Regions from separate parts of the Pseudovibrio sp. POLY-S9 genome, predicted to be linked through region 1. Evidence: predicted binding sites of a transcription regulator. Region 1 holds the regulator's gene; each other region holds the start of a gene.
The links. Region 1 encodes PhoB, which activates phosphate uptake and scavenging genes when phosphate is short. Its sites were predicted from a motif close to TGTCATNNANCTGTCAT; they were not measured.
Positions count from the first base shown of each region.

Region 2: PPL9_RS31170 (DUF465 domain-containing protein) is a predicted target of PhoB. The motif match lies at 4,579-4,595, and genes of this name have one in related genera.
Region 3: PPL9_RS13445 (GNAT family N-acyltransferase) is a predicted target of PhoB. The motif match lies at 5,002-5,018, and genes of this name have one in related genera.

Region 1 covers NZ_LCWX01000228.1:95,952-103,460, reverse strand. The annotation lists gene PPL9_RS23130 (Hsp33 family molecular chaperone) at 1-225, opposite strand, end outside; gene argF (ornithine carbamoyltransferase) at 292-1,230, opposite strand; gene PPL9_RS23120 (aspartate aminotransferase family protein) at 1,227-2,429, opposite strand; gene PPL9_RS23115 (GcrA family cell cycle regulator) at 3,233-3,793, shown strand; gene PPL9_RS23110 (GNAT family N-acetyltransferase) at 3,893-4,357, opposite strand; gene phoB (phosphate regulon transcriptional regulator PhoB) at 4,435-5,130, opposite strand; gene phoU (phosphate signaling complex protein PhoU) at 5,204-5,908, opposite strand; gene pstB (phosphate ABC transporter ATP-binding protein PstB) at 5,942-6,745, opposite strand; gene pstA (phosphate ABC transporter permease PstA) at 6,798-7,509, opposite strand, start outside.
Region 2 covers NZ_LCWX01000086.1:115,176-122,684, reverse strand. The annotation lists gene PPL9_RS07090 (class II glutamine amidotransferase) at 1-552, shown strand, start outside; gene PPL9_RS07085 (MATE family efflux transporter) at 737-2,137, shown strand; gene PPL9_RS07080 (5-(carboxyamino)imidazole ribonucleotide synthase) at 2,209-3,297, opposite strand; gene purE (5-(carboxyamino)imidazole ribonucleotide mutase) at 3,385-3,888, opposite strand; gene PPL9_RS07070 (DUF465 domain-containing protein) at 4,012-4,224, opposite strand; gene PPL9_RS31170 (DUF465 domain-containing protein) at 4,623-4,793, shown strand; gene PPL9_RS07065 (acyl-CoA synthetase) at 4,856-6,502, opposite strand; gene PPL9_RS07060 (hypothetical protein) at 6,971-7,509, shown strand, end outside.
Region 3 covers NZ_LCWX01000145.1:260,143-267,651, reverse strand. The annotation lists gene PPL9_RS13460 (DUF2852 domain-containing protein) at 1-312, shown strand, start outside; gene PPL9_RS13455 (SprT family zinc-dependent metalloprotease) at 489-1,232, shown strand; gene PPL9_RS13450 (PBP1A family penicillin-binding protein) at 1,233-3,635, opposite strand; gene PPL9_RS13445 (GNAT family N-acyltransferase) at 3,931-4,773, opposite strand; gene PPL9_RS13440 (response regulator) at 5,134-7,371, opposite strand; gene PPL9_RS13435 (YifB family Mg chelatase-like AAA ATPase) at 7,436-7,509, opposite strand, start outside.

The DNA.
Region 1 (7,509 bases):
GGTCAGGCGACCTTCGAATTTGAGGGTACTGCCAAGCATGGCTGTCAGGACAATTGCCTCTGACAGCAGCTTGTTGACTGGCGCAGGGTACTTGTGCCGCGCCAGCATAGAGTTCAGCACCGGCCCCATATTGATAACCCGACCGCGAACGTCCAATGCTTCAACAGCAAAAGGAACAACAGCGTCAACGCCAGCGGCGGTCGGTTGAGCAGGTGTATTTGTCATCTTGTTCTTTTATCCTTACACATATCTTTGTCTGAAAACCGGAAAACCACTTTTCAGCGATATGCTTTATCCTTCAGGCAAAGCACCCATGCACCACGCCATAATGCCTTTTTGGGCGTGGAGTCGGTTTTCTGCCTCGTCGAATACCACAGAATGCGGGCCGTCGATCACCTCATTTGTCACTTCTTCCCCACGATGCGCAGGCAGGCAGTGCATAAACAAAGATGAATCGTTGGCTTCGCTCATCAAGCGTTCATTGACCTGATAAGGAGCCAGCAGGTTATGACGCGTTTGTGCTTCGTCATCTCCCATGGACACCCAGCAATCGGTGATAACACAATCACTGTTTTTCACAGCAGCAAACGGGTCGTCTGTCACGACGAGTTCAGCACCGGATGTATAGGCCTTTTCGATCCATTCAAGAGGTACTGTCAGTTCATTTGGTGCGGCGACGTTAATTTTAAAGTCAAACTTTGCTGCCGCTTCGATCCAAGAGTAAAGAACGTTATTGCTATCGCCCACCCAGGAAACGGTTTTACCCTTAATGCTTCCGCGGTGTTCTTCGAATGTCATGATGTCGGCCATGATCTGACAAGGATGCGAAACCTTGGTCAGGCCGTTGATGACCGGCACGGTAGCGTACTCTGCCAGTTCTCTCACAGCATCATGGTCCAACATACGGATCATGATCATGTCCACAAAGCGGGACAGCACGCGGGCGGTATCTGGAATGGACTCGCCGCGGCCAAGCTGCATCTCTGCGCCTGTCAGCATCAGGGTTTCGCCGCCCAGTTCCCGCATGCCCACATCAAAGGAGATGCGGGTTCTGGTGGAAGGCTGCTCAAAGACCATGGCGAGCACTTTGCCTGCCAATGGCCCCTGCCCGCGATGAACGCCATTGCGGGTGGCTTTGATCTGATTGGAGACCTGCATAATCTGGCGAAGGTCATCACCGGAAAAATCGCTGATATCGAGAAAGTGCTGTGGTTTTGTCATAGTGGTCATTTGGCAGTCTCGGCAGTTTTCAGCTCGGTTTCCACATCCGCAGCAGCGGCTTCGATTTTTTGGACGAGCATGTCAATTTCTTCAGCGGTAATGATCATTGGTGGCATAATACGGAGCACGTTGTCTCCGGCACCAACTGGCAGCAGGCCGTTATTGCGCATGTGTGCCAGCACTTGTGTGTTCGGCACTTTGCATTTCAAGCCAAGCATCAGGCCTTCACCGCGCACCAGCTCAAACACATCACTGTGCTGATCAACAGCGCAGGCCAGCTTCTGTTTCAGCTGCAAGCCTTTTTCCTGCACAGCTTCCAGAAAACCCGGTTCCAGAACCGTTTCCAGAACAGCATTCCCAACAGCCATCGCCAGCGGGTTGCCGCCGAAGGTGGTGCCGTGAACGCCAGGAACCATGCCACTGGCCGCTTCATTGGTTGCGAGGAACGCCCCCATTGGGAAGCCGCCACCGATGCCTTTTGCAATCGCCATCAGATCCGGTGCAACGCCTGCCCACTCATGGGCAAAGAGTTTGCCGGTTCTGCCAACGCCTGTCTGGATCTCATCGTAGATCAGCAACAAGTCATTCTCATCACAGATCTGGCGCAGACCTTTCAGGAAGGCCGAGTCCATGGTGCGGATACCACCTTCACCCTGAACCGGCTCCAGCATGATGGCTGCAGTTTCCGGTCCGACCATCTTTTTAACCGCGTCCAGATCACCAACAGGCACCTGATCGAACCCTTCTGGCGCGGGGCCGAAGCCTTCGAGGTACTTTTGCTGGCCACCAGCGGCGAGCGCTGCCATGGTTCTGCCGTGGAACGCATTTTCAAAGGTGATAATGCGGTTCTTTTCCGGATTGCCCTTGGCAAAGTGATAGCGCCGTGCGGCCTTCATGGCCCCTTCTGTTGCTTCCGTCCCGGAGTTGGTGAAGAACACAACATCAGCAAAGGTGTTGTCTGTCAGCAGCTTTGCAAGCTTCTCACCCTCTGGAATTGTATAGAGATTGGTGACGTGCCACAGCTTTTCAGCCTGAGACTTGAGCGCCTCAACGAGCTTTGGGTGTGCATGACCCAAGCCGGAGACGGCAATACCCGAGGCACAATCCATGTATCGTCGACCATCAGCCGCAATCAGCCAGACACCTTCCCCACGCTCGAACGCGAGGTCTGAGCGTGCATAAGTCTGCATTAGCGACGAAGTCGTCATTTCTTACTCCTCATGGATTGAGCTTTCTCGATATGCTCAAAAGTCCTGGTTGCTACAAAAACAAAAAAACGCCTTGTGGCGTTTTGAAACTAAGAGAAGCGACATATAAACCGCGTTCCCTCAGGGCAGTCAATAACACGTATTGCCAGCAATACCTTACTCCCGTTCAGGAATTGGCTGCCAGCCTTGTGTCTCTCCCTCTGGTGCAGCTTAAACAGGCTACTACCGGAAGAAGCATGCATTGTGGCATTTTTAGAGGATAGAGTAGAGATTAAATCCCATGCTCTATGACCAGTTTTTTTCCACGGTTCTTAAGGTTTATTCAATACACCTCTAGCGTGTACTACGGCATATGAGAGAGGAGTGCGCTTAGTTCTTGTGTTATGCAATTTGTAGTTTACTAGTGTTTTTTACTAGTTGTTTTTCAGTGGTAAATATATGTATTAAATATCAACGGGGTAACGCTATCAGCTCTTACTTTGTGTTGGAAAGAATGCGGTGGAACTTGGTTTAACAAACAGCTCCTATTCTTTAGATTGATAATCTTCTCCCACCACAAGAAGGCTGTTATAGGTAAGTAGTAGTACGGCAATTCTGGGGAAAACCAGAGTCTTCCCCACCTCAATTCTTTGAGGTTATTGCTCGTATCAACGCCCATATAGTACTGTGTGACAAGAGTTATACACCATCTCGTAGTTACTGAACGCTGCAAGCACACACGCTCAGGTAAGCGGCACTTTCGGATGCGTCCGAACTGAGCGAATGCTGTTTTGCGCGCCACTGAAGGAAGACGGGGCCCTTTAATGAGCTGGACAGCAGAACGTGTAGAGTTACTAACCAAACTTTGGGCAGACGGGTTAAGCGCCAGTCAAATCGCGGGGGAACTTGGCAATGTAACCCGTAATGCGGTGATTGGTAAGGTTCATCGCCTTGGTCTTTCAGGTCGCGCCAAATCGGGAGGTGGTGCAACCAAAACGAGAAAGGCACCTGCCCCAGCGGCAAGGGTCGTCACCTCAACCAAACCAACAGTGGCTGAAGCGATTGCAGCTGTTGCGCCTTCTCCAAGTCCCCGACAAATTCAGCCAACGATAGCCGGTGCCAACGCCCTTAAAGTTGAACCGATTGAAGCTATCCAACCAGAAATTTCTCCAGTCCCAACCTCCGATCTCTTTATTCCGGTTTCAGAGCGCGCCTCCATCCTGACATTGAATGAGCGCACCTGTAAGTGGCCGATTGGTGATCCGAGTTCTGATGACTTCTATTTCTGTGGTCGCCAGTCAGATGCAGGCACACCTTATTGTGCGCATCACCGCAGCATTGCCTATCAGCCCGTCAGCGACCGCCGCAACCGCCGCGCAAGCTAATCTGAGCTGAAAAAGCAACGTATTGAGCCGGGTCCAAAGCCCGGCTTTTTGCTGTTTGCGTGTCGTCTTGATATGGCGCTTGTCGCTCTGGCCTGAGAACTAGTGAGCTTTAAAGGTTTGGCGGGTGACGGCGCCCCAGTATGGGTCCGTATAGTTTTCTTCCAAAAACTGACCTGAGGTGTAGGTGTTGATAACGGAACGCCAAAAGGCAATGGCCTGATCAGCGCCTTCAATCTGCTTGATCTGCCAGTTACCGGACATTTGATCAAACAACGCAGCGGCAAAACGCTGTCCCAGTTTATGTCTGCGGAACACTGGCACCACGTAAAACTCGCAGACTTCAAAGTCGTGATGATCTTGCTGCTTGATTGCAGCTAACCCGGCGGGGATATCATCATTTAAAGCCAGATAGCCGGTGATGTTGCCTTCAAGGAGCGTGTCTTTGGCAAACAAACCATCCGCGTTTGGATGTTTGTGTGTGAGAGGTGAGAACTCTGCCTCGTAGGCCTGACAGAGATTGTCGTAGATATGAGCGGTCGCTCGATCAACCGTCTTGATTATCATTTGTTATCCGCATTGTTTTTTGTCTGCACCTCTGGAAGGGAGATGCAGTTTCACAATGCGCATATAGCAGAGATCAATTACCCAACAGCGAACTGGTCGTTGAAAGCGTATCCGGCGCCGCGGACGGTGCGGATCGGGTCTTTCATGCGGCCTTTGTTGATGGCTTTGCGCAGGCGGCCTACGTGGACGTCCACAGTGCGCTCATCTACGTAAACATCATGGCCCCAGACACCATCCAGCAGCTGTTCACGGGAGTAAACGCGGCCAGGTGCGCTCATGAGGAACTCCAGCAGGCGGTATTCTGTGGGGCCGAGGTGGATTTCGCGGCCTGTTCTGCGCACGCGGTGGGTTTCGCGGTCGAGCTCGATGTCGCCAGACTTAAGCATTGTGGAAACAACTTCTGGCAATGCACGGCGGAAGATCGCACGAACACGGGCCATAAGTTCCGGAACGGAGAACGGTTTGACGACATAATCGTCAGCCCCGGTTGCCAGACCGCGGATGCGCTCGGATTCTTCGCCGCGCGCTGTGAGCATGATAATCGGCATGCGCTCGGTTTCTGAGCGTGCCCGCAAACGACGGCAGAGCTCGATGCCAGAGAGGCCCGGAAGCATCCAGTCCAGCAGCAGCAGGTCCGGCTGGCTTTCCTGTAGGAGGAGTTCCGCCTCATCTCCTCTTGCGCACACGTCAACAGTGTAGCCCTCTGCTTCAAGGTTATAGCGCAGCAGCAGGCTTAGCGGTTCTTCGTCTTCTACAATCAGTATCTTAGGCATATTAAAGTGCTCTCTTTGCACCTTCTCTTATAAAGCAATTGCGTGTGTTCTGCTCGTTATAAGTGAACACACTCTACACGGTTGTGCTCTGCGCCAGCTCGTCCGTCTTTGGACGATCTGTTGGAAGGTGGCTTCCGGAGATCATGTAGTAGATGTTTTCTGCGATATTGGTTGCATGATCACCGATGCGCTCAATATTCTTTGCGCAGAACAACAAGTGCGCGCACATGGTGATGGAGCGCGGGTCTTCCATCATGTAGGTGAGCAGCTGGCGGAACAGGCTGGTGTAAAGCGCATCCACTTCGTCATCGCGAACATGTACGCGTTGGACAACCTCGAGATCACCAGAGGTGTAGGCGTCCAGAACGGCTTTGAGCTGTTCCAGAGCCAGATCAGACATGTGCTCAACACCAACAGCGAGCTGCTTGTTGTTGAACTCAGATTCAATCGCCAGTGTTCGCTTGCCGATGTTCTTGGCCATGTCGCCAACGCGCTCCAGATCGTTGGAGATGCGCATGGCGGCGATGATGTCGCGCAGATCGCTTGCCATTGGCTGGCGGCGTGCGATCACGGAGATGCACAGCTCTTCCAGCTCGGCCTGCATGTTGTCCAGGCGCTGGTCGGCGGCGATGGTGCGGGTTGCCAGTTCGCGGTCCTGTCTCAGCAGTGCAGTGACAGCGTCGTGAACCAGGGTTTCTGCCAGTCCGCCCATTTCAACGACACGTCCGGCCAGTTCTTTCAGCTCTTCATTGAAGGAAGAGACAATATGATCTTTCATCGGATATCTCCTTAGAGTACCGCTCTTTTATTTTTAACCAAAACGGCCTGTGATGTAATCCTGCGTGCGCTGGTCTTTTGGGTTGGTGAAGATATCGTTGGTCAGCCCCTCTTCCACCAGATTACCCAGATGGAAGAACGCGGTGCGCTGGGATACACGTGCGGCCTGCTGCATGGAGTGGGTTACGATAACAATGGTGTAGTTCTGGCGCAGTTCGTCCATCAGCTCTTCCACTTTTGCAGTGGCAATCGGGTCGAGCGCAGAACACGGCTCATCCATCAGGATCACTTCCGGAGACACAGCGATTGCGCGCGCGATGCACAAGCGCTGCTGCTGACCACCGGAAAGGCCTGTGCCCGGCTCGTCCAGACGGTCTTTCACTTCTTCAAACAAACCTGCACGCTGCAGGGAACTTGCGACGATATCTTCCAGATCCGACTTACCTTGTGCCAGACCGTGGATGCGTGGGCCGTAGGCCACGTTCTCAAAGATTGATTTTGGGAACGGGTTGGGCTTCTGGAACACCATGCCAACACGGGCCCGCAGTTCCACCACATCAATGCGCGGGTCATAGACATCGTCATTATCGAGGAGAATATCGCCTTGCACGCGGCAGATGTCGATGGTGTCGTTCATGCGGTTCAGACAGCGCAGGAAGGTGGACTTGCCGCAACCGGACGGGCCGATCAGCGCGGTCACCTGATTTTTGCGGACATCCAGATCGACACCATGAAGGGCCTGCTTGTCGCCGTAAAACACTTTTACATCGCGGCCACGCATCTTGAGTGTTTCGCCTTCAGCTGAAACGGCTGGAGGGGCGCTCATTGTTGTATCCATTGCACTCTCGGTGTCTGTGGTCATTTCCAATGCCATGATCTTGCCTTTCAAATCACCAGCGGCGCTCAAAACGTTTACGAAGGACGATTGCGATTGCATTCATCGAGATCAGGAAGCCGAGCAGCACCATGATCGCGGCAGAGGTTTTCTGCTGGAAGGCAGGTTCCGGGAAGTCTGCCCACATGAAGATCTGAACTGGCAGCACGGTAGAGGGATCAACCGGACTTGCCGGGATATCTACAATGAAGGCCACCATGCCGATCATGAGAAGCGGTGCGGTCTCACCCAGTGCCTGCGCCATACCGATGATGGTTCCGGTCAGGATGCCCGGCATTGCCAGTGGCAGCACATGGTGGAACACAGCCTGCAAGCGGGAGGCCCCGACGCCGAGTGCGGCTTCGCGGATGCTTGGCGGCACTGCCTGAAGCGCTGCGCGGGAGGCGATGATGATGGTTGGCAGGGTCATGAGCGCCAGCACCATACCGCCGACAACGGGCGCCGATCTCGGCAATCCAAAGACGTTGAGGAACACTGCCAGACCAAGCAGACCGAAGACGATCGATGGCACGGCTGCCAGGTTGTTGATGTTCACCTCAATCAGATGTGTCCAGCGGTTCTTTGGTGCGAACTCTTCCAGATAGATTGCAGCGGACACACCAATTGGAAACGAGAGGGACAGGGTAACGAGCATGGTCCAGAAGGAACCAACGGCTGCGCCCCAAATGCCTGCCATCTCCGGCTCACGGCTCGCGCCGGACTTGAAG
Region 2 (7,509 bases), on a different contig from region 1:
TTCTTTGCTCATGTGCGCGCATCTACGGGCACTGCGACCTCCCGTTCAAACTGCCATCCGTTTGCTGTCGGCAAATGGATGTTTATGCATAACGGGCAGATTGGAGGGTACGATGATATCCGCCGCCAGATTGAGAGTTTGATCAGCGACGACTTTTATCGTTACCGGCAGGGTACAACAGACAGTGAAGCGCTGTTTCTTGCCATGTTAAGTCATGGTCTGGATGTTGATCCTGTGGGGGCTGTGCAACAGGTGTTCACGAAAACACTTGAGATTATGCGTTGCAATGATGTCATTGCTCCATTGCGTGTAGCGATGGCCTTGACTGATGGTGAGCGCCTTTATGCTGTGCGTTGCTCTAGTGATAAGATTGTTCCAAGCCTATATTATCGCTTACATAACAGCAACTTGAGTGTTGTCTCCGAGCCTTTGGAAAAGGGCGGGCAAGGTTGGTATGAAGTGCCTTGCGGACACATCATGGTCTATGGCGGTGATAATGCGCCTTGCTTTATTCCTCTGGACATTCCTGAAGAGTTTTGCAAAGTAGCGTAATCGACATTTTCACTAGCGGTATTGCTTAGGCAAGAAGCCACTGGGACTTTGTCGGTCTGTTTCTATGATAGGAAGTTTCCTCCCAGCGAGGCACTGTGGTCAATTGCAGGACCCAGCCTTGTTTATGTTCTTGAGAGGCTCAAGTTCTGGAGGGGCTCCATGCCCTTTTCTTCAGGAGCTTATGATGACGCGGGTTGAAAGCACCAGCGTTGCCAAACCCACATCCATGTCTGCATGGTGGGGGGAGTCCAATGCAACGCTTATTTTGGGATTGCCTTTGATCGGTGCGCAACTTGCGCAGATGGCAATCAATGCCACCGATGCATTGATGATCGGTTGGCTTGGCGCAACAGAGCTGGCAGCATCCGTGCTGGCTTTGCAGTTGTTCTTTCTGACATGGCTGGCAGGACTTGGGTTCTTGCAAGCCGTTATGCCATTGGCATCCAGAGCCGAAGGTAAAGGCGACGTGCGGAATGTGCGGCGTGCTTCGCGCATGGGCCTTTGGATTTCGCTCATTTATACGACTTTTGCGATGGTCGTGCTGTGGAACGGTGAGAGCCTCTTGCTGGCTCTTGGGCAGGATGCAGAAGTTTCTGCCATTGCTGCGGATTATCTGCGCATTGTGCAGTGGTCGATGTATCCATCCCTATTTGTGGCGGCACTACGCAGTTTTCTTACCAGTATTGAACGTTCGCAGATTGTTTTGTGGGCGACTGTGGTGAGTGCTGTGGTCAATGCACTTCTCGATTATGTGTTGATCTTTGGCTATTACGGCTTTCCTCAACTTGGCATTCTAGGTGCCGGGATTGCGTCTGTAGTGACTGCGTTGGCATCCTGTGTGATTTTGATTGCCTATGTGTTTTGGGAAGAGAAGTCTCGCAAATATGAGGTGTTTGTTCGCTTTTGGCGTGCAGACTGGCCAGCGTTTTTCGAAATTCTGCGCCTTGGCTGGCCGATCTCCCTCATGTTGGTTGCTGAAGTGGGACTGTTTGCAGCTGCTGCTTTGATGATGGGGTGGATCGGGACACTGGAGCTTGCTGCTCACGGTATTGCGGTTCAGCTCTCTGGTATTGCGTTCATGATTCCGCTTGGCTTTGCTAATGCTGCCGTGGTGCGTGTTGGCATCGCATCTGGCCGTAGTGATGCTGATGCTATTACGCGAGCCGGTTGGGTCGCACTGATCTGGTCCATTGTGATTGGCCTGCTTGGTGCGGTGTTATTTGTTGCGATCCCTGACACACTGATTTCCTTCTATCTGGACACCAGCAATCCAGACGCAGCTGATGTGATCCGCCTCGGCGTGCCGCTGGTCTTTATTGCAGCGGTGTACATGGTTGTTGATGGTATTCAGGTGGTTGCTGGTGGTGTTCTGCGCGGTCTTTCCGATACGCGAATACCAATGGTGATTGCGGTGATTGGTTACTGGATTATTGGGGTGCCGCTTTCCTACGTGATGGCGTTCACCTTTAACTGGGGCCCAGAAGGGATCTGGGTTGGTTTGGCCAGTGGTCTCTTTATCACCGGCATCCTGTTGCTGATCCGGTTCCAAAAACGCGATCAACTTGGTCTGGTTAGGCTAGGATAGTCTGGTTTAAATAAGAAAAAGCCCCGAAGATGAAGAGATCTTCGGGGCTTTTTCTTTGTAGAATAATTCGATCAGGATTTTGGGGAGAGGTGGTTGATGTGGCCCATCTTGCGGCCTTCCCGTGTCTCGGCTTTACCGTAGAGTGTCAGACGAGCGTTTGGCTCGAGCAGTGCTGATTCCCATGAGTTCACATCATCACCAATCAGGTTTTCCATGATGACGTTGTGTGCTCGGGTTGGCCTGCCAAGTGGCCAGCCTGCAACAGCGCGAACATGCTGTTCAAATTGAGAAACCGGACAAGCGTCTTCTGTCCAGTGACCTGAATTGTGAACGCGTGGCGCTATTTCATTGACCTTCAGCTCTGTAGCCTCGCCGTCTCTGACGACAAACAGTTCTACACCCATCACTCCGATATAATCGAGCGCAACAGCGATGCGGGTTGCCATATCGATGGCTTCCTGAGCGGTTTCTGCCGGGATGTCTGCTGGTACGCTGGAGGTCTTCAGAATGTGGTTCTTGTGGTAGTTGTCCGCCGGATCATAGCATTTGACCGTTCCATCCACGCCACGAGCGACGATGATGGAAATCTCTTTTTCAAACGGGACGATGCCTTCAAGGATAGATGGCTGATTGCCAAGCTTGCTCATGGCGCCTTCGATATCCTCAGGTGTACGGATCATGATCTGGCCTTTGCCATCATATCCAAAACGGCGCGTTTTCAGTACACCTTGACCGCCCAACTCCATGAGCGCAGCTTCCAGCTCTGCCTGCGTGTCGACTTTTATGAAGGGAGCGACCTGCGTTGCCGCTTCTTCTGAAAGGAATGTCTTTTCTGCCAGGCGATCCTGGGAAACTTTCAGTGCATGTGGGCCGGGGCGAACTGGAACAAACTGCTCCAGAATGCGGGCTGTCTCGCCGGGGACATTTTCGAACTCATAAGTGACGACCGAGACGCTCTTCGCAAACTGGGTGAGTGCTTGTTCGTCTTCGTAGGCCGCAATAGTCTTCTTTTCTGAGACCTCAAAAGCGGGGCTGTTTTCATCCGGGCAATAGATATGGCACTTCAGGCCCATCCTGCTGGCAGCTTGCGCGATCATGCGGCCAAGCTGGCCTCCACCCAAAATACCAATCGTGTCGCCAGGACGTAGTGTGGAACCCATTTCGAAAACTTTCCAGATGTTAGGGGCCAGATGTTAAGGGCGGCTTGAAACAAATGAGGCGCCTGCAAATGGGCGCCTCTGAAACTCTTACTCTTCCGGGTTGACTGGCTTCTCGGCTACAGCCTGACTTTGCTTTTCGCGCCAGTCATCCAAATTGGCGGCGATCTCCGGATTGTTGAGTGCCAAAACAGCGGCAGCCATTAATGCTGCGTTGACGGCACCTGCACGACCAATAGCAAGAGTGCCGACCGGAATGCCTGCTGGCATTTGAACGATGGAAAGGAGGCTATCTTGTCCCTTCAGGGCGCGCGACTCAATTGGAACACCAAACACTGGCAGCGGTGTCATGGATGCGGCCATACCCGGAAGGTGGGCTGCGCCGCCAGCGCCAGCGATAACAACCTTGAAGCCGTTCTCTTTTGCTGTTTTGGAAAACTCTACCAGACGGTCCGGGGTGCGGTGGGCTGAGACGATGCGAGCATCATAGGAAACTCCCAGTGCTTCTAGCGTATCTGCAGCATTTTTCATGGTTGGCCAATCGGATTGGCTTCCCATGATGATAGCGACTTCTGGCTGGTCTGTGCGGTTCATAAAACGGGCACCCTCTGAGCGTCTGGGAAGAAAGCGCGGATTATAGAAATAACACGGCGTGTTTCAAGCCAATTACAACAAGAAATGCCAATAGTATACGAAGGTTAGAGCTCTGCCTCTAATTTAGGCAATAATGTCAGGTAAGAGCTGTGTTTCCAGCACTTGAATCTGGTCTCTTAGCATGAGTTTTTTCTTCTTTAAGCGTTGCAGCTGGAGAACATCCGCCCGTCCCGTTTCAATGAGCGCTTCGATGGAATGATCAAGATCCCGATGCTCCTGTCGCAACTCAGCGAGCTCGGAACGCTTGCTATCCTGATCGAGAGTATCTTCCGTCATCGTTTTGTCCTCACATGACACATATCGGTCTGTGTGCAACGAGACCCATCAATGATCAAATCTGGTGGGGCGCGTTGTCGCAATTCACCGCTCGGCAACAGTATACCGAATGTGCAACGGTGATGAACAAGAGTCTCTTGATTTTTACAGGAAGTGTTGTCTCATGACGGATTTACGCAGCGTATATATAGGGTTGAATACTTAGTGAAGTTCTCTTTTGAGTGGAATATGAAACCCATTAAATTTACTGGGTCATTTATAAGTTCCCTAAGTTTTTCATGAATTAGCGATCTCGCGTTGTAGAGGCCCCAAAAAAACAGCTAATCATAGTTCGACAACTCAATAAAATGGTGCCATCATCCACCTGTAACAGAGACAATGTAGGAGGATCAAAACCTATGTCCATCCGTGAGCATTTGACTGAGCTGGAACGCCGCCATGCTACCATTGAGAGGGAGCTGGAAACAGCCAAGCACCATCCTTCGATGGATGAGATCGAACTAGGCAATCTAAAAAGGCAAAAGTTGAAGCTTAAGGATGAGATCTCGCGAATACGAGTGACAGGGTAGCTTCCTTTTTCTTAACCGAATAGAGAATGCGTCGCTTTTAGCGGCGCATTTTTTGCTTAGGGTCAGCCGATCTTTTTTGCTTCTTCGCGCAGTACGAACTTCTGGATCTTGCCTGTTGAGGTTTTCGGCAGGTCTGTGAAGACAACAGTTCTTGGTGATTTGAAGCTGGCCAGATGCTGTTTGCAGTAGGTTACGATATCGTCTTCCGTCACACTGCTGTTCTCTTTTAGCTCCACAAACGCACAGGGAGTTTCCCCCCATTTGTCATCGGGACGGGCAACCACTGCTGCTGCGGAGATTTCCGGGTGTTTGTAGAGGACTTCCTCGATCTCAATGGATGAGATGTTTTCACCTCCTGAGATGATGATGTCTTTGGAACGGTCTTTGAGCTGGACGTATCCGTCTTCATGCTGAACGCCCAAGTCACCTGAGTGAAACCAACCGCCGTTGAAGGCTTCCTGTGTTGCGGAGGGGTTCTTCAGATACCCTTTCATTACAACATTACCCTTGAACATGACCTCGCCAATGGTTTCTCCATCAGCAGGGACTGGTTTCATGGTTTCGGGGTCGAGAACAGCGAGATCCTGCAAAGCGACGTAATTAACGCCTTGCCTGGCTTTCAATGCAGCTTGTTCTGATGTTGGAAGTTCATTCCAATGGTCGTGCCATTCGTTGACGACGGCTGGGCCATAGACTTCTGTCAGCCCATAGAGATGGGTAACATTGAAGCTCTCCTCTGCCATCGCTGCAAGAACAGCTTCAGGTGGTGGTGCTGCAGCCGTGAAAAACTCGACATCATGGGTGAGTTTGCGCTTTTGGTCCTCGGGGGTGTTGAGCAGCGTGGACATCACGATTGGAGCACCGCAGAGGTGCGTAACTTTCTCATCTGCCAAGGCATTCCAGATAGGGGCTTGTCGTACTTGACGGAGGCAGACATGCGTTCCGGCAACGAGGGATAAGGCCCATGGGAAACACCAGCCATTGCAGTGGAACATTGGCAGTGTCCAGAGATAGACTGGTTTTTTGCCCATGGCTGCGGTGATGATGTTTGCTTGCGCAAGAAGGTAAGCACCACGATGATGATAAACGACGCCTTTCGGGTTTCCTGTTGTACCCGAAGTGTAGTTGAGCGTGATTGCATCCCATTCATCCGCGGGAAGTTGCCAGTCAAAATCAGCGGAACCGCTGGCGATCAGCTCCTCGTACTCCAACTCTCCAATTGCGGAGGCTGATTGAGGGAATTCTTTGTCGTCGTAAAGCACCACTTCCGGCTTCACCGCTGCCAGTTCCAATGCTTCGGTCATGACCTTCGAGAACTCACGATCAACGATTACGAGCTTGCTCTCTGCATGGTCTAGCTGGAATGCGATGATAGCGGCATCAAGGCGGGTGTTGAGTGCGTGGAGAACGGCTCCAGCCATTGGTACGCCGTAATGAGCTTCAAGCATGGGTGGTGTGTTGGGCAGCATGACAGACACGCAGTCATTCTTGCCGATACCACGCTTTTCCAGGGCGCTCGCGAGTTTAATAGAGCGCTCATAGAACTCCTTATAGGACCTACGAATCTTGCCGTGAATGATGGCTGTGTGGCTTGGAAAAACTTTTGCAGCTCTCTCCAAAAAACTGAGTGGGCTTAATGGCGTGTAATTTGCTTCAGTTTTTGGGAGGTCTTTGTCGAAATATGATGTGTTTGGACTATTGTTTTTCATGAAATTCCCCAGGCATTCAACTTCCGCTCAAGAGAACTGCGAAGATCCGTTGAACTGGCTATCAGCTTTCCCAAGATAGTTATTGGCTCCGATGAAGAGCTTGGAATTAAGAGTGTCGCATATTTTGATATATCTGAGTATAGGCGTAGGGGGTAGTTCAGATGACTTAGATGTTAGTCTGAGGATCTTCTTGTTATTAGACTTTCATCTATAAGTATTTTTGAGATGTTTTATGGATTGGTGTCGATATATTCGGCGAATTTAAATGCGGTGGTTGCAACTGGTGCCTTAACTTAACGGCAAAGGTGAAATCTTGTTGCGTTTTTGGGCAAGACAAACGCTCGCGACAATTTGCAACACCTCAGAAGTCTTCCCCGTTTGCCTTTCGATTTGTAATGTACACCTGTCTGATAAAAGAATAAATCGCGACCCGTTTGATACGGCGAGTGATGAACAAGCAGGGCTCGCATGACCGTAGTGACACCAAATCGACAGGGGAAAATCGCCTTATTCTTTGGCGTGGTTTTCTGCGCGATTACCGTGGCTCTGACGGGTTATATTTTCACCCTCGGACCACAGCGATCACAGGATGCGCAGTGGTTTGTTTTGTTGGTGGCGTTCCCTGTTCTGATCCAGCTGTATCTCAATCGTGCAGTCATTTTGAATCACTTCCGGGATCATTGGTATCTTTGGGCCATATCGACAGCTGTTTGTCTGGTTGTCGGGCTCCAACTCAACTTCGGTCAGCTCAATTCGACAGGCAGTATGGCAGATCAGCTGCGGACTTATTTCTTCTCGTGGGTCGAAGGGCAGCCGCCAAGCTCAGAATATGCAGGCAATCCATCAGATGCCTATAATGCAAAGCAAGTTCGGTATCGGATTGTTTCGCCCGCGCGTGGAGATCTGGATCTGACTGATCCCTCTGGTTTCTTTCATAACCGAGTGACCTGGAAGACAATGCCGGATGCTGCTTTTGAGGTCGACGGGCCAATCGACATGATCAAGAG
Region 3 (7,509 bases), on a different contig from region 1:
TACATCTTATGGGGCGACAACTTTAATGGCTGGAAGCGTGAAGCTAAATGCCAGTGGAATCGTAGCAACTTGAAAAATACGATGGACAATATGCAAAATGCGACCCGCAGCGGTAATGCTGCATTTGACGACTACCGTGAAAAAGAGCTGACCCGCTTGGAAGAAGAGCGCAGAAAGCTTGATAGCATGCGTCAGGAATTCGACGATTACATGAACGACCTGCGTCAGGCTAAAGATCAGGAAGAATTCGACCGATTCATGAGAAACCGCCACAACCGTCCAGGCGAGCCATCTGCTGGTGAAGCAATCTAGTGGTTCTCAAAGGCTCATAACAAGCATCTGGTGCTCTGCTTTTGCAGGGCACCCTTTTGTGCGTTGAGGCTTACTCGCAAAGCAACACACTCGCTAAAGTAATTCGCACTGGTCGACTTTCAAATCGCCCCTTTCTCTGCAATAACGAGAGCGGCTAGTGCAATTTTTGAGGTGATATGGGGTTCTTTGCGACAAAGGTTTTGCCAGAGTTTATTGAGGTGGATCTGGGGAATAAGCCTCTGCAAATCCGCCTGAAACGCAACTCCAGAGCAAAACGCTATATCCTTAGAATTCCCCCAGGAGATCCAACACCTGTCATCACTGTTCCTGCTCGCGGCAATCTGAAAACAGCCCAGGATTTCGCCAACCGGCAAGTCGAGTGGCTGAAGCAAAGATTGGGTTCTCGTCCGAATACCATCAAATTTGAAGAGGGTGCCCGCATCCCTATTAAAGGTGTCCTGCACACCTTGCGGTCTTCTGGCAAACTGCGTGGGCTTGCGAAGCTTGACCTTGAAGAAGAGACGGATGAACCGCTGTTGTTACTGCCTGGAGAAACCCAAAGCTTTCACCGCAAAACCAAAGACTTCCTGCGGAAGTTAGCTAAAGAAGATCTTGAGGCACACGTACAGCACTTCACGAAGAAGCTTGAACGCAACTATCATAGCATCACACTACGAGACACTAAGAGCCGTTGGGGATCCTGCTCGTATGATGGGAAACTATCGTTCTCCTGGCGCCTTGTGATGGCACCACCCGACATTTTGGAGTACGTAGCCGCTCACGAAGTTGCTCACTTGGTGAAACTGGATCATTCACCAGAGTTCTGGCGTGTTTGTGAGCAGTTAGCACCCCACACAAAGCAAGCCCAACGCTGGCTCAAAGAGCACGGCTCTCAACTTCACCTTTACGGACAAGAATAGCTAGCCACCGCCAAACAACCTTCCAAGCAGGTCCAGAGGGCTTGTGCTGGTGTTGTTTTGCGGGCGCGGAGCTGTTGTTGCTTGAATTGCAGGCCTTGGTGGCTGTGGTTGCTGAGGAGCTGCCACAAATGTTGGTTGACGACGCTTAGGCGCAGTGCCCGGTTTCAACAATGGTGATGTTTCGGCAAGATTAATCGGCACACCCGGCAGTCTGGCAATCGGGATACCCTGATGCTCTGTCTCCATCACCCATGCCCAGATTTCTGCTGGCAGTGTACCCCCACTCACCTTCTTCATTGGCTTGTTGTTGTCGTTTCCAAGCCAAACCGCAGTGGTGAGTGAGTTTGTATAACCAATGAACCACGCATCTTTGTAGCCTTGCGTTGTACCGGTTTTGCCTCCCGCCGGTCGTCCAGCCAACAGCGCGCGTTTTCCTGTGCCTCCATAGACTGTTTGTGCCATCATAGTATTGATTTCACTCAGCTTATCTCCGCGAACAACGCGTCCTGTACCATCACCGGAACGGCGATAAAGCACTTTACCATGTTCATTTCGAATTTGCCGTACCACATGAGGAACGACACCATATCCGCCATTGGAGAAAGGCACATACGCAGCTGCAATCTCAAGCGGGGTAACCTCTGAAGTTCCAAGAGCGATGGACGGATTGGACTTGAGCGCAGATGTAATGCCCAGACGACGTGCTGTACGCGCCACGTTGGCCGGACCGACCTCATGCGCCAGCTTTGCTGCAACGGTGTTGATCGAAAATGCAAGCGCTTGCGTCAGTGTCACATCGCCGTAGTATCGCTTGGTGTAGTTCTTCGGCGTCCAGCCCCTGTAGGTGACACGAGCATCCCTGCGGACAGTATTAGGGGTCATACCCCGTTCCAATGCCGCAAGATAAACAAACGGTTTGAAGGCGGATCCCGGCTGTCTGCGTGCATAAACAGCGCGGTTGAACTGGCTTTTCCGATAATCAACACCACCAACCAGAGCACGGATTGCACCGCTGCGATTGAGCGTAACAACCGCGCCTTGAGTGACATTAAACTCTCGGCGAGACTCCGCAATTCGAGTGGTCAGCGCTGTCTCTGCCGCTTGCTGCATATCCCAATCGATGGTGGTATCGACGATGATGTCTTCACCAATAGAGCCGACGAAGCCGGGTAGCAACTCCATCACGTAATCAGCAACATAATTGCCACTGCTACTGTTGTGGCTTGTAACCACGTGCGCTGGGTTGAACAATGCGTTCTTGGCGTCATCAGCGGTGATGAAGCCAGCCTTGTGCATTGATGCGATCACCACCTGCGCACGACCTTCTGCAAGAGCGGCATTGCGTGTGGGTGCATATTTACTAGGTGCTTTCAGAAGTCCTGCAATGGTTGCCGCTTCAGCAAGATTGATGAGATGAGCGGATTTGCCAAAGTAAACCCGCGAGGCGGCATCAACACCATAAGCCCCGGCACCGAGATACACCCGGTTAAGGTACATCTCCAGAATTTCGTCCTTGCTGTAATTCCACTCCAACCACAGCGCCATCACCACTTCCTGCATCTTGCGTTGCATGGTGCGCTCAGGCTTTAGGAACAGGTTCTTCGCCAGCTGCTGTGTGAGTGTTGATCCGCCCTGTACAGTTCGCCCGCTGGTGTAGTTGACAAATGCAGCGCGGGCGAGACCAATTGGATCGATGCCGAAATGATACCTGAACCGCCTGTCTTCAATAGCCATTACAGCTTCAGGCAGATACGTAGGCAACTGCTCAAGACGGACGGCCTCTCCGCCGGTATCTCCACGATTGGCAATCAAAGTGCCGTTTGCTGAAACGATGCGCACGTTAGGTGGGCGTTGCGGAACAGCCCACTCCGATGCTGGTGGCAAATGCGCAGCGTAATAGGTGAGAATACCGCCAACAACGACGATCCCCCAAATGCCAAGTACGACGCTCCAATACATGGAAAAGCGAAAGGACTTCCACAAGAACCGTCGAAACTTGCTTTGGCTCTTTGGCTTGCCAGAGGAGGTTGCTGCATCAAGAGCTGCCAGTGTCTGTTGACGTGCCTTGCGGCTAGGCTTTTTGGCAGGCTTCTTGACTGGCGCTCCTTGCGCAGGTCTGGGACGTTGAGGTGCAGGTTTTCTGGCCTGTGCCGTTGGGTTTTGCGGTGAAGAGCGTTGCCCTGATGATGATTGCTTGCTTGGAGCGTTGGTTTTGCTCGGGCGGCGAATATAATCTTCCACCTCGTCCGGACGCAATGCGACGCCTTGTAAGCGTGGGCGTTGAGGTTGTGCTGGGCGTTTAAGACGCTGTCCCTCAGGGTGTTGAGGCGGCCTGCCGGAAGGGCGTTGCCCGGGGCGCACTGGCCTCCGTTTTTTGCCATTTCCATTTTGGCCTGTCGCCATAACTTTAAAACACCCCAGTACCAATCACTCAAATTTTGGGCAAATATTGCCATTAAAGATTGAGCAAGCCTGAACAAACTCAGGCTACTGACCACTTGGGAGGGAGGTCGCAACCTGGATACAAAACACGAACGATTTTAGGGAAACACGCTTAATTGAGCGTTAAGCTATTGAGGTGAATTGCGCGGAGTTGGCCGGGAAATGCCACAAATATGAAGAGATGTTAGCGCTTCTACGCAAATAAAAAAGGGCGGAAACCCGCCCTCTCCATTTTGAGATACTAGTAGCTCTGTGATCAGCTGGAATACCGGCTGGCATCTTGACCATAGTAGTTCACATAGCGTGAGTTCAGCTTGGACACTGGCATGATGATCAAAACATCAGTGGTACCGAACTGGTGATCAACAACTGCTCCGTTACCGATATAGGCGCCAAGGCGTAGATATCCTTTAATCAGCGGTGGCAGAGAACGTAGCGCAGCGCGTTGATCCACCTGATCTTTCGCAATGCGGTTCATTTCTACATACTGGTCCGGCAGTGCTGATACATGCCATTCTTCTGGCGCACTAGCAAAATGATGCAGGAAGGAAAGCTGCTCAGCAAGAAGATCAGGATCAGTACCTTCGATAGAGGCACAGCCAATCATAACATCTACATTATTCGTCAGCACATAAGACCAGATGCCATGCCATAGCAATTCTACGGTCTTCTTGGTGCGATAAGGTTTCAAAACACAAGAACGACCGAGTTCCATGAAATTCAGATCACTGTGACGATCCAGAATCCCTTGAATATCAAACTCGCCTGCTGTGTAGAAACCGCCATTGAGCTGTGCAAGTTCCTGACGGAGCAATCGGTAAGTGCCTACGATCTGCGGCTTGAGTTTGGAAAATGGTTTGTTGCGAACCTGACTGTTGTGATCAACGACCAATAGATGATCACAAATCTCGTCATAACTGTCGCGATCAAGACGCGATAACTGAGTTTGTGCATCTGCAATAGCGGACATCTCTTCGTAAAACACTTCGTAGCGTAAACGCTGAGATTGCTTGAGTTCTTTGGCTCCGTTGGAAAGACGAACCTCGAGTGGGCCGACCTTACCGAGGCTTTGTCCTGCCTCCGGCATTTTTCCAAGCATTGCCTGAGGGATCCACCGCGGCGCAGGTCGCCCTGACAGCTTACTCGGTGTGAACTTTTTTAGGACTTTCATCGGGGAAATATGTCCAGATCCAGCCATACTATTATTATCTCATATTGCTTAGGTGCTTAAGAAACATTGCAATAATGAGAACGCCTTTCTGAATTTGCACCAATTGAGTCACCCATGTCAATTTTGGGTAGTCAATCTGTGATATAAGCCCATTTTAGGACAGTTGAGTGACACAACACCAACATTTACCCGCGTAACGACGCTCACATTTGCTAAACAATGCTGCGGTCGCGGTTAATCTGAGTATAACAACCGCCTCGTGATATTGAACAGGCTAAATATACCGAGCTATCCCTTAGCATAGCGTTTTAAAACAGCCTCGAGATCCTGCTTTTTTAGGGGTTTGCTTAAAAAACCGTCTGCTCCGGCCTTAATAGCCTCTTCTTTTGCCTCCGGCATAACATCTGCTGAAACAACATAAATTGGCACTTGCGACGCAGATTTGTCTTCCCTGCCTCTAATTTTGGAGATGGCTTCAAGTCCATCCAGACCGGGCATGTGCAGATCCATAAGCACAATATCAAACGTGCCGCTGGCACAGAGCGAAACAGCCTTATGCCCATCCTCCGCAAGCTCCGATCTGTGGCCCAGTTTGTCCAGTAGTGCTTGAACCAGCATCCAGTTAATTGGATTATCTTCGGCCACTAATACATTGAGATTTGTGTTTTGGCCTTGCTGTATAGGCGCCACCTCTTTTTCTATTACATCGTTATCTACCGCGTCAGTCTGCAGCAAACCGGGGGAGAGTACCCGAAGCAGTGAGCTGCGACGAACAGGACGGGTCAAGTAACCAGAAAACTCCCCGGTCTTGATATCTGCAATCCGCGCCCGCTCCTGTGGTTTAATGAGGACAAAGATCTCCGGTGCACTCTCAGATTGCTGCCCATAGAAATTGCGAATGCGTTCTACATATTCTTCACCAACAAGCAAACGGTCAAATTGTGTCGTAAGAGGCAAACCTTCAAGTTCATCTGCTGCCAGAACCTTGGTGTGATTGTAACCGCTTGTGCTCAGCGTTTTATAGACGAGGTCGGCCTCAATCTGATTACTGGTTATGATCGCGATACGATTATCATGGTCTTTTACAAAGTCCTCTGAAATCTCATCAACTGGCATCTCAAGAAGGAAAGTGGAGCCACAACCCAGTTGGCTCTGAACGGTGAGAGAACTTCCCATAAGCTCCGCGAGTCGTTTGGAAATTGCCAAGCCCAGGCCAGCTCCATCGAACTTACGGTCACGCCCATATTCACTCTGTTCAAATTCCCGGAAGATGCGAGCTGCTGTAACGTCATCCATACCGGGGCCAGTATCTTGAACAGCGAACTCCAGTAGATGATGGCCTGTGGTATCCGTAGCGACTTGCAGGACTAAAGAAACTCCGCCTTCTTCTGTAAATTTGATCGCGTTTCCAACTAGATTGTATAGGATTTGCTGCAACCGTGCGGGGTCACTCTGGATGGTTTTTGGTACGGCTGGATTGATAAATGAACCAATCTGCAATCCCTTTGCATGGGCTTTGGGAGAGAGCAGCTCCACAACGCGTTCCACTAACGGAGCAAGCTCAACATTGCCAGTCTCCAACTCCAGCTTTCCTGCTTCGATCTTGGAATAATCAAGTACCTCATCAATGAGCATCAAAAGTGTGGAGCCTGAAGTTCTGATCGCATTTATGTAATTTTGCTGCTCTGCAGTGGTTGTCGTGTCATCCAACAAATCTGCCATGCCCAAGACACCGTTTAGGGGGGTGCGAATTTCGTGACTGACCATCGCAAGGAAGCGAGATTTTGCCTCGCTGGCATTTGCTGCATGGTCGCGATCTTCTCGCAGCTTTTGCTCAGCTTGTCGCCTATCTGTGACATCCGTCAGGATCCACTGAATGATAGGAGCTCCACCGCTGCCATCGCGAATGCTCAGGCGCAGGAGTGAATACCAGCGGGTGCCATGTTTTGTACGCAAAGCAACGTCTTCAGTAGTCCCAGCAGCCCCTTCCTCAAGATCAGGAGTAAAGTCTTCGGCATAAGGCAGATGTATAGCCCTTCCGATCTCAACTCCAAACCCAGTCGGAAAATTGCGTTTTCCTGCATCATTGACGGACAGCACCACCCCATTGCTATCACAACGGATCACGATAGCGCCCAGCGCATCCAGAATGGAACGATGCCGATCATCCGCTTCACGTAATTGCCAGTCAGTATCGCTAGCTAGTTCAGACGGGTCTTCAAGTTGCTCCACTTCACTCTGGATTTGAGCTGTCTTCCAACTTTGTGCGATAACATCACTTGCTGGAAACCGGCGAAACAAGACAGCGCCAGCTCCAAAAGCAAGCAACACAACATAGAAACCTTGTAAGGACTGCCAATCGGTCAGCAACAACGCAATCAGCAAGCATATAACGCCCACGAAAATGGAGAGGCTCTTTAGAACAAAGGAGGATTTCTCGGTGATTTCGCTTTGCTTAATCAGAGACACGCGAGCCTGAGTAACAACATGGGTGCTCTCCTCAGTTTTCAGTCTCCGTTTCAACACAGCTTTTGCTCCACCCGAACTATTTCGGTTAATCAGTAAAATTCAATTGGTAGGATATAACAGATTATGCAGCGGCCAAATAGGCTGAAGAGCGTTTGAAGCTCAGGGCCTCGGCCAGGTGAATACGCTGAACGGACT